Thiocapsa rosea: one gene and its partner. The protein of the gene in region 2 interacts with the protein of the main gene of each other region in a pairwise test. Links are inferred from orthologs where the notes say so. Each region holds a gene or a part of one and is shown on either strand. Other genes may lie near its edges.

The links.
Region 1: the proteins of BDD21_RS18960 (region 2) and BDD21_RS19925 interact in binary tests that used the Escherichia coli proteins (3 or more experiments, as listed by UniProt). The link is inferred for Thiocapsa rosea from one-to-one orthologs.

Annotation. Positions count from the first base shown.
Region 1 is NZ_RBXL01000001.1:4,458,726-4,464,839, forward strand. The notes cover bases 2,424-5,166. They hold BDD21_RS19925 (MOSC domain-containing protein), read right to left. Parts: upstream 4,345-5,166; coding sequence 3,502-4,344; downstream 2,424-3,501. Other genes in these bases: BDD21_RS19915 (heme lyase CcmF/NrfE family subunit), read right to left, coding at 2,424-2,932; BDD21_RS19920 (hypothetical protein), read left to right, coding at 3,305-3,541; BDD21_RS29260 (DUF4202 family protein), read right to left, coding at 4,349-4,678. Outside these bases: c-type cytochrome biogenesis protein CcmI, read right to left, coding at 1-409; BDD21_RS19910 (cytochrome c-type biogenesis protein), read right to left, coding at 406-894; more of BDD21_RS19915, read right to left, coding at 926-2,423; BDD21_RS19940 (MIP/aquaporin family protein), read left to right, coding at 5,424-6,114.
Region 2 is NZ_RBXL01000001.1:4,230,930-4,237,206, reverse strand. The notes cover bases 1,034-3,939. They hold BDD21_RS18960 (assimilatory sulfite reductase (NADPH) flavoprotein subunit), read left to right. Parts: upstream 1,034-1,527; coding sequence 1,528-3,351; downstream 3,352-3,939. Other genes in these bases: cysI (assimilatory sulfite reductase (NADPH) hemoprotein subunit), read left to right, coding at 3,348-3,939; BDD21_RS18965 (LysR family transcriptional regulator), read right to left, coding at 1,034-1,358. Outside these bases: more of BDD21_RS18965, read right to left, coding at 312-1,033; more of cysI, read left to right, coding at 3,940-5,033; BDD21_RS18950 (phosphoadenylyl-sulfate reductase), read left to right, coding at 5,026-5,745; BDD21_RS18945 (iron-sulfur cluster assembly protein), read left to right, coding at 6,042-6,277. UniProt on the Escherichia coli protein: Component of the sulfite reductase complex that catalyzes the 6-electron reduction of sulfite to sulfide. This is one of several activities required for the biosynthesis of L-cysteine from sulfate.

The DNA of each region.
Region 1 (6,114 bases), 230 kb from region 2 along the record:
CGACCTGGTCCTCCGTGCCGGCATCGAGCCGCGGAATCATTTCCTGGCTCCCCAGCATCAGGTAGAGGGCCAACGCCGATGCGGGCACGGCCACGACCAGTGCCAGCGCTGTGAGCCGCGGGTTTGGCAGCGACATGGCGCGAGGCTGTTCCCCGGTCTTGGTGTCCAGGTTGTTCAGCGCTTCGCGCTCGAGATCCTGACGAGCCGAGTCATATTGGCTCTCATCCAGCTTACCCGCAGCCAGGTCGGCATCGAGTTCAGCGAGTTGCTGTTTGAACAGACCCAGGTTGACCTTATCAAGGTCGACGTCGTTGTGATCCGTCTCGCGCGCAACGCTCAGCAGTGGCGCAAGCACGAACAGCAGGGCCAGGCCGGCGAGTCCGGTTACGAGAATCCAGAAGATGGTCATGATGATTGGTTCGTCTTGCCGTCGTGATTGGCGAGCATGTCCTTCAGTCGCAGGCGGTCGTCTTCGCTCAGTTCGGCGTCCGGCGCGGAATTCTTGCGCAGCAGTGCGCGTACCATGAACACCGCACCGATTCCGATCAGCACGAATGGCCCGAACCAGAGGATGTACGTGGAAGGTTTCAAGGGTGGGTCGTAGAGGACAAAGTCGCCATAGCGTGCGATCAAAAAGTCGAGAATCTCGTCTTCTGACTGGCCGGCGCGCATCATCCTATAAACTTCGTTGCGCAGGTCCTGGGCCAGCTCCGCCTTGGACCCGGCAAGGGACTCGTTCTGGCAGACCAGGCACCGCAGCTTGCTGATCAGCTCGCGAAACTCCGCCTGCTGCTCGGGACTGTCGAAGGTGAACTCCTCAAGCGTGAAGGCACCGGCGGTCAAGCTGGTTAGGAGCAGGATTGACAACAGGAAGGACTTAATCAGTGCTGGCATGGCGATTTCGTACGCGTGCTTCTGTCATCACTCAGGCCCTCGCCGCGATGCCGCCGACGGGCGCTGTGGAGCGTGAACGCGCGGTCCGATAACGCGGATCGCTGACGGCCAGCATGCCGCCAAGCGCCATCAGTATCGCGCCGAGCCAGATCCATCGGACATAGGGTTTGTAGTACAGGCGCAGCGCCCAGTCACCGTCTCCCACATGCTCGCCGAGCGAGATATAGATGTCGCGGAACAAACCCGCATCAATGGCGGCCTCGGTCATTGGCATGCCGCCGCCTAGATAGGACCGCTTCTCCGGATAGAGTTCGGTGATCTGCTTGTCGCCATCATAGACTTTGAAGTGGCCTCGGTCGGCCATGTAATTCGGTCCGGGGGCCTTTTCGGCACCAAGGAATTCGAACCGGTAGCCGGCCAATTCGTGGCTGTCCCCCGGTGACAGACGTACGTCTTCCTCAACCTCGAAATTGGACACCATGGTCACGCCGACGATGAACACGGCGACGCCCATGTGGGCGGTCACCATGCCGTAGAAGCGACGTCCGTTGCCGCGCAGATCAGCAATCCAACCGTCGAAGCCGCGCTTGTTCTTGAGCCGGTCGCGGACGATGGTGGCATGCGAGAACAGCAACCAGGCTCCCAGCGCGACACCGATGGGTACCCAGAAATGGCCACCGCTGAACACCGGCAGCGCCGAGATTGCGAGCACGACGACGCTGAGCGCGAAGGCGATCCAGAGCGTCTTGATGAGTCGGCCGGGTTCGTCGTGCTTCCAGCGAGCCGCGGGGCCGATGCCGAGGAGGATCCCCAGGAAAGGCGCCAATGCCAAAAACATTTGATTGAACCAGGGGAATCCGACCGAGATCTTCCCCCAGCCGAAGGCCTCGTAGATCAGCGGCGCCAGGGTGCCGAACAACACCAGCACCGCAAAGGCGACGAACAGCAGATTGTTGCCGAGCAACGCGCTCTCGCGCGACACCAGATCGAAGCGCCCGCCTTCGGATACTTCCGGCGCACGCCAGGCATAGAGTGCCAGGGAGCCGCCGACGACGATGCACAGAAAGATCAGGATGAACAGTCCGCGCTCCGGATCCGTGGCAAAGGCATGGACCGAGGTCAGTACGCCAGAGCGAACGAGAAAGGTGCCGAGCAGGCTCAAGGAGAACGCGAAGATGGCCAACAACAGGGTCCAACTCTTGAAGGCACCGCGCTTTTCGGTGACCGCCAGCGAGTGAATCAACGCGGTGCCGACGAGCCAGGGCATCAGCGATGCATTCTCGACCGGGTCCCAGAACCACCAGCCGCCCCAGCCGAGCTCGTAGTACGCCCACCAGGAGCCGAGTGCGATTCCGATGGTCAGAAACACCCAGGCCACCGTCGTCCAGGGGCGTGACCAGCGTGCCCAGGCGGCGTCGAGCTGCCCGCCGATCAGCGCTGCGATGGCGAAGGCGAAGGCCACCGAGAAGCCGACATAGCCCATGTAGAGCATGGGCGGGTGGATGGCGAGACCGAAGTCCTGGAGCAGCGGGTTCAGGTCACGACCCTCCGGCGGTATCGGGAAATGGCGCTCGAACGGATTGGAGGTGAACAGCATGAATAGCAGGAACCCGATCGCGATCATTCCCTGCACCGAGATCACCCGCGCCACCACTGCCAGAGGCAGATTCTTGCTGAAGGCGGCGACCGCCGCGCCCCAGGCTGCCATGAACAACACCCAAAGTAACAGCGACCCTTCATGGCCGCCCCAAACCGCTGAAACCTTATAGATCTTAGGGAGTAGGGTGTTCGAGTGCTGGGCGACATACAGCACCGAGAAGTCGCTGGCCAGAAACGCCTGTACCAGGCAGGCGAAGGCGATGATCAAAAACGTGAACTGCCCGTACGCCAGTGGACGCGCCATGGTCATCCAGGGGCGATTCCCGGTTCCGGTACTGGCCCCGTTGCCGGCGAGCGAGCCGGCCAACGGGAAGGAAGCCTGGAGGACGGCGATGACGAGCGCGAGGATCAGTGCGACATGTCCGAGTTCCGGGATCATTGGGCAACGCCTCCGGATTTCAGCTGTTGAGCGGCCGACTCGGCAACCCCCTCGACATGGGCGGTCTGCAGCGTGTCGGCGACCTCTGGGCGCATGTATGTATGACTCGCCATGCTTGCTAAACCGCGTCCAGAGCGAAATGCGTCATTATTGCGTCATTATCATGAGCACGATCGATGCCATGTAATCATCAACGCAACGGATCGCTTACTGGCGGCCGGTGACGCATTGGAGGCAAGCGGCCCGAGTCGTTTCTTGAGTCGTGAGGCAGAAGCGCATCGCCGCGGTGCCGGCTCGAACGCCGAGACAAAATGGTCGCGAAATGAGTTGACCAATGGGTCAAATTGTCGTGCCTACGTGCCCAATGTCTCGATGGCATTGCCGCGGAACGATCGCGGGCACCGCCTTCCCCAGTCCGAGCGACTCGTGGGCCTGGCCTGGATAATCCAGGTCGACGAGCACCTCTTGCTCGAGAGCCATGCCCGCCGGGCCGCGCGGTTCTGCAGAGGGTGGACGAACACGCAGAAGAACCTACTCAGCACCTTCACTCCGGCCGCATGGCTACAGATTCAGGTCGGCGCCGACAAGGTCTGCATCCCCGCGCTCTGATCTGTTTCGACGACCTGGATCACATCTCCGACCCGAAGTCGTCCTGTGCTCTTGGGGATCACTAGAGCGCCAAACCACACAGCGCCATCCCACTGACGATAGGATGCCAGGGTCTTCAAAGGTTCTTTGCCTTTTCTCGAAGAGCCTTCCTCGATCGTCGTAACCACGCAGCGATCACAGAGTTTCGGCACGGTGCACCTCGTCGAACCGATTGTGATCTTCTTCCAGGTGTCCTCTGCGAAAGCGTCAGCGTCCTTCACGACGACATTCGGTCGAAAGCGCGACATCGGGATCGGTTGGTCGAGACGGGCGTTGAGATCAACGAGTGATTGTTCCGATGTGAGAAGCAGGGGATACCCGTCAGCGAAGCTCACCTGATCACCTGGATCCGAACGAGCTGCATTCACTTGCCTGAGCGCGGGATCGGGCATGTACACCAGCTCCACGTCACGCCCTAAAAATGCGCTGAACCACGAGGAACCATTGGGGAGAGTTTTCGCCTCAACGGTATCCCGCCAGACGGTGCTGATCCTGAGTTCGCCGAACAGCTCCTCGCCGGGCTCTGCGGGGAGAGCGAAGTCACCAGCGCCCGGCGCGAAGACGCGGAAGTCCTCGCCGCGGGAGTTGACCACGACTTGGGCGAGGCGAGGTTCTTCACGACGCGTGACGAAGCGACCGGACGCATCGACGATCATGTACCGTCGGTCGTGGCGAAGCCCCCCCGGGACCACCTCAACCTCCGTGAGACCGATCCCACCGCATGACTTGATGGGATAGATGAAGAGCCCGCTGACGTGAGTCACAGGATCAATCTCCGCTCAGAACTCGCCCAACGCGTACTTGTGCACCTCCGGCGAGTGGCAACTGGAGCGCCAGCTCATGACCCCGTTCGCTCATTTCGCGCCACGACTTCTGGACGACGCCGACGACCCTCACGTCGTCGTGCTTTGCCGCAGACTCCGCAAACTCATGCTCCAAGAAGTACAAGCACACGGCATCCCCCATAGTTTGGCTGTTCGGATTCGTTTTCAGTCCCTCTTTGAATCGGACGTGAAGGCTGCAGCGGACGACCAGATTCTCAACTTTGCAGTCCTTGGGGTCAATCGCCGTTGTGGCGATCTTCAAGGCGCGCCCCATGGCTGGGAGGTTGACCTCAAGGCCGCAAGACCTTCCAGTGCAATGCCTGCCATCACCAGACCTCGCTGATCGCCGGGACCCTGTTCGAAGGAACCACACTGGGACTGACCGTCTGGTTCCCGGCGATCTATCTCATCGGCGCGGCGAAGACCGGGCTCTCGGCGTTGGCGTCGAACCGCGACCTCGCGGGGCTTACCTCAGCTTCGATTTCAGCAAATATGCCGAGCGCTACCTCGGCACGATCACCTATTGCTTCAATGGCCGCTTAGATCCACTGCAATGCCACCGAGACATCGGGCACGTAAGCGCGACATTTTGTTCCATTGGCCAACTCATTTCGCGGCCATTTTGTCTCTGCGTCCGAGGCGGCACCGCGGCGATGCGCTTCTACCTCACGACTCAAGAAACGACCCCGGTGGCTTGTCTCCAATGCGTTACCGGCCGCCAGCGAGCGATCCGTTGCGCTGATGAGTAGATGGCATCGATCGTGCTGGTGATGAAGCGGGCCAGTCATCAATGCCAATGCAGAGTGCTACACAGCGAAACATGTAAATATTCGCACAATCTCTCGAGATCAATCTCCTGAGAGTTATGCCGAATTTGATGGCAGAGCAGCCAAGACGTTTGTCGTTGACCCGCACGGTATGTCTGCATAATCGACTTCGATTAATCTTGAGTAACCACTGTATTTATACCGCTACTCAAGCTTAACGTCTCTTCAACAATTCAGCATGGAATAGTTCATATGAAAAAAGAATACGCTTCCGAGTTTATCGGCACGTTCGCTCTAGTCTTTTTTGGTTGTGGCGCTGTTGCCATTAATCAATTAAGCAACGGGGCCCTTGGTTTGATTGGTATATCGGTTGTATTTGGGCTCGTTGTAATGACCATGGTTTATACTTATGGTCATACTTCTGGTGCTCATATTAATCCTGCTGTTACTGTAGCGCTGGCTTTTGCAAAAAAATTCAATAAAGACGACGTTCTGCCTTATATTGGCGCACAATGTGCAGGAGCCATATCTGCAAGCCTACTTCATTTAATCATTCTTAAACCGCTATTCATAATGCAGAGCATCCCAGAGAAAATGTCTTACGGAGTTACCCAGCCTTTGGATGGTAGCTTCCTAACAGCTTTTACAGTCGAAGCCATTCTTACTTTCTTTTTAATGACCGTCATCCTAGGCTCCGCTGTCGACAAAAAAGCAGCCGGGAAATTTGCCGGCATCGTAATAGGTGCAACTGTGGCATTTCTAATAATGTTCGGCGGTCCGATCACAGGTGGCTCACTGAACCCGGCAAGAAGTCTTGGCCCAGCGCTAGTCTCAGGTGAACTCTCTCACATCATTGCTTATTTAATCGGCCCGATTACCGGGTCCATTGGTGCAGTAGTTCTTTACGCTAAATTAAACAGTTTGGATGAACAGCCGAACCAGG
Region 2 (6,277 bases):
GATGCGCAGTCAGGATATTAGTCGATCCCGCACCGCCTGGATTCATCAGCGACGGTAGGTGATTTACGGGCCAAATCCGGACTTCGGTGGCCTGTGCTCGGGACCCGAGAGGCGGGGCGGCGGACCTTTTCCCCGGCGAGGAGCAGGCGCAGGACTGATGACCTCGGGGGCCACGGCAGATCGCGGTGAGACAAAACGACCCACCCCGAGACCCGGATCCGGACACAATGTCTCGGCGGAAGGGGATCCTCGGCGAATGACCCGCGGATCAACGGCAGGTCGCGAGGGCCGCCGCTCGGCGAGCGCTCGGCTTAGCGCTCGATCGGGCCGCGTGCGGAGGTGGCGACGGGGACAGAGTCGAGGCTCAGACCCCGACCCACGACCTCGGCACGGGCCGGGAATTGACCCGCGGAACCCGGCGCAAGGCGCCCGTCGAACCGCGCCGATACGCCCGTTTCGCCTGTCCGGCCGGAGGTCTCGGCCTTGAAGATGTCGACGAAGTGCTGGTGGTATTTGCGCAGGTACTTGTCCCGTGCATAGGCGATCTTGGTCACCTCCCACGGGAATAGATCGCTCAGATCGTGCGTCCCGAGATCGGCATCCTCCTTGGGCTGGTAGGCCAAGGCGGCGATGATGCCCACGCCGAGTCCTTCGCGCACATAGGTCTTGATGACGTCCGTATCCGCAGCACTCAGGACCACCTTCGGGTGCAGTCCGGCCTTGGAGAAGGTCTCGCTGAAACTTCCGCTTCCGGTGAACCCGAACACGTAGGTGATGATCGGGTGTTCGCACAGGTCGGCGAGGGTGACGACCCTGTGCCCGAGCAAGGGGTGCGACCGCGGCGCGATCAGGCAGCGGTTCCAGCGATAGCAGGGGACGGTGTGCAGCGCGATCTCCTCGCCCAGTGCCTCGGTGCAGATCGCCAGATCCACCAGATCGCGCAGCACCATGTCGACCAGTTGCCCCGGCGTGCCCTGATGGATCTGCAGCTCGACCGCGGGATAAGCCGCGGCAAAGCGTCGGATCACCGGCGGCAACACATAGCGGGCCTGGGTGTGGGTCGCGCCCAGGCGCAGCACGCCCCGATCCTCCTCCAGGTGATCGCGACCCACCGCAGCGATATTGCCGGTCTGGCGCAACGCCTCGCAGGCGTGCCGAAAGACCTGCTCACCCACCTCGGTCAACCCGACCAGACGCTTTCCGTGGCGCACGAACAGCCGCGTGCCGAGTTCCGCCTCGAGCTGCTTGAGATGCTGGGTTACGGCCGATTGCACCAGATGAAGACGCTCGGCCGTTCGGCTTACGTTGAACCGGACCTCCACCAAGGTCACCAGGGAACGCAGTTGGCGTAGTTCCATATCATTGCTCGTGATAACGACGCATGAATGATCATTTCATATCGCCTCTGCCCTCTGCCTAGACTTTGTGCCGAAGCGGGCTTACCGGCCCGAGCGAGTCAGACTCCGAGCCGGGGCGAAGCGAACCGGACTGACAAAAAGCACGACATATGCCAGGGGATCTCGACCGATGGCCCTTTCACAGTTAAATGCGTTGACCAGCCCGGTGAACGAGCATCAGATCCGCGCCCTGCAGGTTGCGTTGAAGGATATGTCGCCGACTCAGATCGCCTGGGTCAGCGGCTACCTCGCCGGCATCGGCGGCAGGAGTCTTCCCGCGCCCGCCGAGCCGAAGGCGGTCGAGACGATCACGATCCTCTACGGCTCTCAGACCGGCAACGCGAAAGGCGTGGCCGAGCAGCTCGGATCGCAGGCGATCGATCAGGGGATGGACGTCCGGGTCATCTCCATGGGCGATTTCAGTCCGCGCAAGCTGACCAAGGAGCGGTGGGTCCTGCTGGTCGTGAGCACCCACGGCGAGGGCGAGCCGCCGGAAAGCGCCTATGCACTGCATGCCTTCATCCAGGATCAGGGCGCGGCGCGCCTGGAGCAACTGCGTTACGCCGTGCTGGGTCTGGGCGACTCGAGCTACGAGCACTTCTGCCGGACCGCGGTGGACTTCGATCGCCGCCTTGCGGAGCTTGGCGCACAGCGCATCCTGCCGCTGCAATGCTGCGATTTGGACTACCGACCGCACACCGAGCGCTGGGCGACGGATGCCTTGGATCGGCTGAACGCACTCGCGCCGCGAAAAGCCAGCAATGTCGTGACGATGCCGGGTCTGCGGGCCTATCAAGAGCAGAGCCAGAACGAGACCCGCCCTTACGACAAGGACAACCCCTACCCCGCAACCCTGCTGGAGAACCGCCGGATCACCACGCAAGACGCCATCGCGGACGTCCGCCATCTGGCCCTTGCGGTCGATCCCGACGCCCTGCACTACCGGCCGGGCGACGCCCTCGGGGTGTGGGTCAGCAACGATCCGGCGCTCGCCGATGCGATCCTGGCCGGCGTCGGCCTCGACGGCGAGACCCGAATCCAGCTCGGCGTCGGCGTCGGTGGCGCCGGCGACGAGGAGCTGGACCTGCGCCGCGCCCTGATCGAGCGGCTCGAGCTGACCCAACTGCATCCGACGACGGTACGCGCTTGGTCCGAGCTGACGGATGCCCCGGAGCTGAAGACGCTGGCGGCGGATGGGGCACGGCTGCGCGCCTATTCGGGAGAGCGCCAGCTCATCGATCTGATCTCGGACCATCCGGCCCGCATCGAGGCGCCCGCGCTGGTCGCGCTGCTGCGTCCGCTCCAGCCGAGGCTCTACTCGATCGCATCGAGCCAAGCCGAATACGAAGACGAGGTCCACCTCACCGTCTCGGTGGTGCGCTATCAGGCGCATGGCCGAGAACATCTGGGCGCGGCCTCCGGGTTCTTAAGCGAGCGGCTCGCACGCGAGGCGCCGGTCCGTGTCTATGTCGCCGAAAACGACGCCTTCCGTCTGCCGGACGACGGCGACACACCGCTGATCATGATCGGCGCGGGGACGGGTGTCGCACCCTATCGCGCCTTCCTGCAACAGCGTGCCGCCAACGGTGATCGGGGCCGCAACTGGCTGATCTTCGGCAACCGGCACTTCCATCGCGATTTTCTCTATCAGCTCGACTGGCAAGCCCACCGCAAGGCCGGGCGGCTCGATCGCGTCAGCCTCGCCTTCTCGCGCGACGGCGAGCAAAAACTCTATGTGCAGCAGCGTCTGCGCGAAGAAGGCAAGGAGATCCTGCGCTGGCTCGACGCGGGGGCGCATCTCTACGTGTGCGGTGCGACCGCCATGGGACAGGCCGTGGATTCCGCACTCGTGGACATCTTCGCCACCGAGGCCGGGCTCGCCCCCGACGCCGCGCAAGCCCGTGTCGACACTCTGCGCCGCGAGGCGCGTTACCACCGAGACCTCTACGCATGAGCGAACCCATCCACGAGAACGAGCGGATCAAGGCCCGGAGCAACTATCTCCGCGGCACGCTCGCCGAGAGCCTGGCCGACACGCTGACCGGCGCCATGAGCCCGGACGACACCCAGATCAGCAAGTTCCACGGCTTCTATCAACAGGACCATCGCGACCGCCGCCAAGAACGACGCGAGCAGTATCTCGAGCCCTATTTCGGCTTCATGCTGCGAGCACGTCTGCCGGGGGGCGTCTGCACCCCGGCGCAATGGCTGGCGATCGACGGCATCGGCCGCGAGCTGGCCGGCGGCAGTCTGCGCCTGACCACGCGCCAGAGCTTCCAGTACCACGGGATCCTCAAGCGCGACATCACGTCGGTCATTCGCGGGATCAACAAGGTCATGATCGACTCGATCGGAGGCTGCGGCGATGTGAACCGCAACGTCCTCTGCAACCCGAACCCGGTCGAATCCGTGCTGCATCGGGATGTCTACGACTGGGCCAAGCGGATCAGCGAACACCTGCTGCCGCAGACCCGCGCCTATCACGAGATCTGGCTCGACGGCGAGCAGGTCGGCGGCGGCGAGGATGTCGAACCCATCTACGGCAAGACCTATCTGCCGCGCAAGTTCAAGACCGCCGTAGCAGTGCCGCCGCACAACGATGTCGACGTCTATTCCAACGACCTGGGCTTCGTTGCCATCGCGGAGGGCGGGCGCCTGATCGGCTTCAACGTCTCGGCCGGCGGAGGGATGGGCGCGACCCACGGGGACACCGCCACCTTCCCGAGACTGGCCGACGTCCTCGGTTTCGTCGAGCCGGACCGGACACTGGCGGTCACCGAGGCCGTGGTCACCGTCCAACGTGATTTCGGCGATCGGCTCAACCGCAGTCAGGCACGACTTAAGTACACCATCGAACGCATGGGGCTCGAGACCTTTCGGGCTGAGGTCGAGCGACGGGCCGGGATCCGCTTCGAACCCGCACGGCCGGTCCGCTTCACCGATCAAGGGGACCGTTACGGGTGGGTCAAGGGTCAGGACGACCGATGGCACCTCACCCTCTATATCGAGAGCGGACGCCTGATCGACGGCCCGGGCCACAGCCCCATGACAGGTCTGCGCGAGATCGCCCGGATTCATCAGGGAGACTTCCGCATCACCCCGAACCAGAATCTGATCGTCGCCCGCGTGCCCGAGGTCCGCAAGGCGGACATCGATGCCTTGGCACGCGAGCACGGTCTACTGGCCGAAGAACATTCGCCGCTGCGTCTGAACGGCATCTCCTGCGTCGCGCTGCCGACCTGCCCCTTGGCGATGGCCGAGGCCGAGCGCTACTACCCGGATTTCCTGGCGCAGGTGGAGCGGCTGACGGCCAAGCACGGCGTCGCGGATCAGGAGATCGTGACCCGCATCACCGGTTGCCCCAACGGCTGCGCGCGGCCCTATCTCGCCGAGCTGGCACTCGTCGGCAAAGGGCCGGGGCGCTACAACCTGATGCTCGGCGGCGACGGGATCGGCACCCGGCTCAACCGGCTCTACCGCGAGAACCTCGACGAGATCGCCATCTTGGCCGAGATCGACACCCTGCTCGGGCGCTACGCCGCAGGCCGCAAACCCGGCGAGCGCTTCGGCGACTATCTGATCCGCGACGGGATCGTCCGTCCGGTCGTGAATCCTGCGGAGGACTTCCATGCCTAAGCCCGATCTCGACGCCCTCCTCCACGGCGATCAAGCCGCGTTGCACGCAGCCAACCGGCGGCTGGAATCCCTCCCCGCGGAGGACCGCGTGCGCTGGGCCTTGGAGCATCTGCCGGAGCAGCATGTTCTTTCCTCCAGCTTCGGGACCCAATCGGCCGTGATGCTGCATCTGGTCAGCCGCATGATGCCCGAGATCCCGGTGATTCTGGTCGATACGGGCTATCTCTTCCCCGAGACCTATCGCCTCGTCGACGAGCTTACGGATCGGCTCGGGCTGAACCTTCAGGTCTATCGCCCTTTACTCTCGCCCGCCTGGCAGGAGGCGCGCCTCGGGCGTCTCTGGGAGCAGGGAGCGGACGGCATCGAGCGCTACAACCGGCTCAACAAGGTCGAGCCGATGGACCGGGCACTCCGCGAGCTGGACGCCGGCACCTGGTTCGCCGGGCTGCGTCGCCAACAGGCGGGCTCACGGGCCGAGCTGCCGGTGCTGCGGCTTCAGGACGGTCGGTTGAAGGTCCACCCGATCGTCGACTGGCAGAACCTCGACGTGCACCGTTATCTGCGCCGTCATGATCTCCCCGATCATCCTCTGCAGGGTCAAGGCTATGTCTCGATCGGGGATGTCCACACCACGGCGCCGCTGCTGCCGGGAATGCTGGAGGAAGAGACGCGGTTTTTCGGTTTGAAACGTGAGTGTGGGTTGCATCGGTAGCTCAGGAACGTGTCAGAAATGGTTGAGTACCGAAGCTAATCGTTGTCGTTGTCGTTGTCGTTGTCGTTAGTCGATTACGACAACGACAACGAAAGCCGTTGAAAAGATTCAACCCGAAATAGATTTGGCAAGCAGATTGCTAGGTTATTCGGAGTCTAAGGCCGACGTCTTGGACAGGACCAGGTCTCCGTCGAGCCCTGAAATGCGATGCGGTGACGCCATGGCACACGACCGAGACAGAAAACCGGTCGCGCGCCGAGACATGTCGTCGCACAACAACCCAGAGGAGGAATGAGATGGCACCGATTAAACCCGAAGAGGTGAAGGAGCTTCTGCGGCAGATCCGCTTTCCCGGTCGGTCACGCGATGTCGTGTCGCTCGGGTTCGTCAAGAGCGTCGCGGTCCAGGGAACCAACATCGAGGTGGAATTTACGCCGGACTCGATCAACGCCGAGAAGGTCACGGCCATGGAGAACGAGACCCGTGCCCTGTTGCAGGGACTCGGGTTCGAGACCATCGAGATCCATACCGA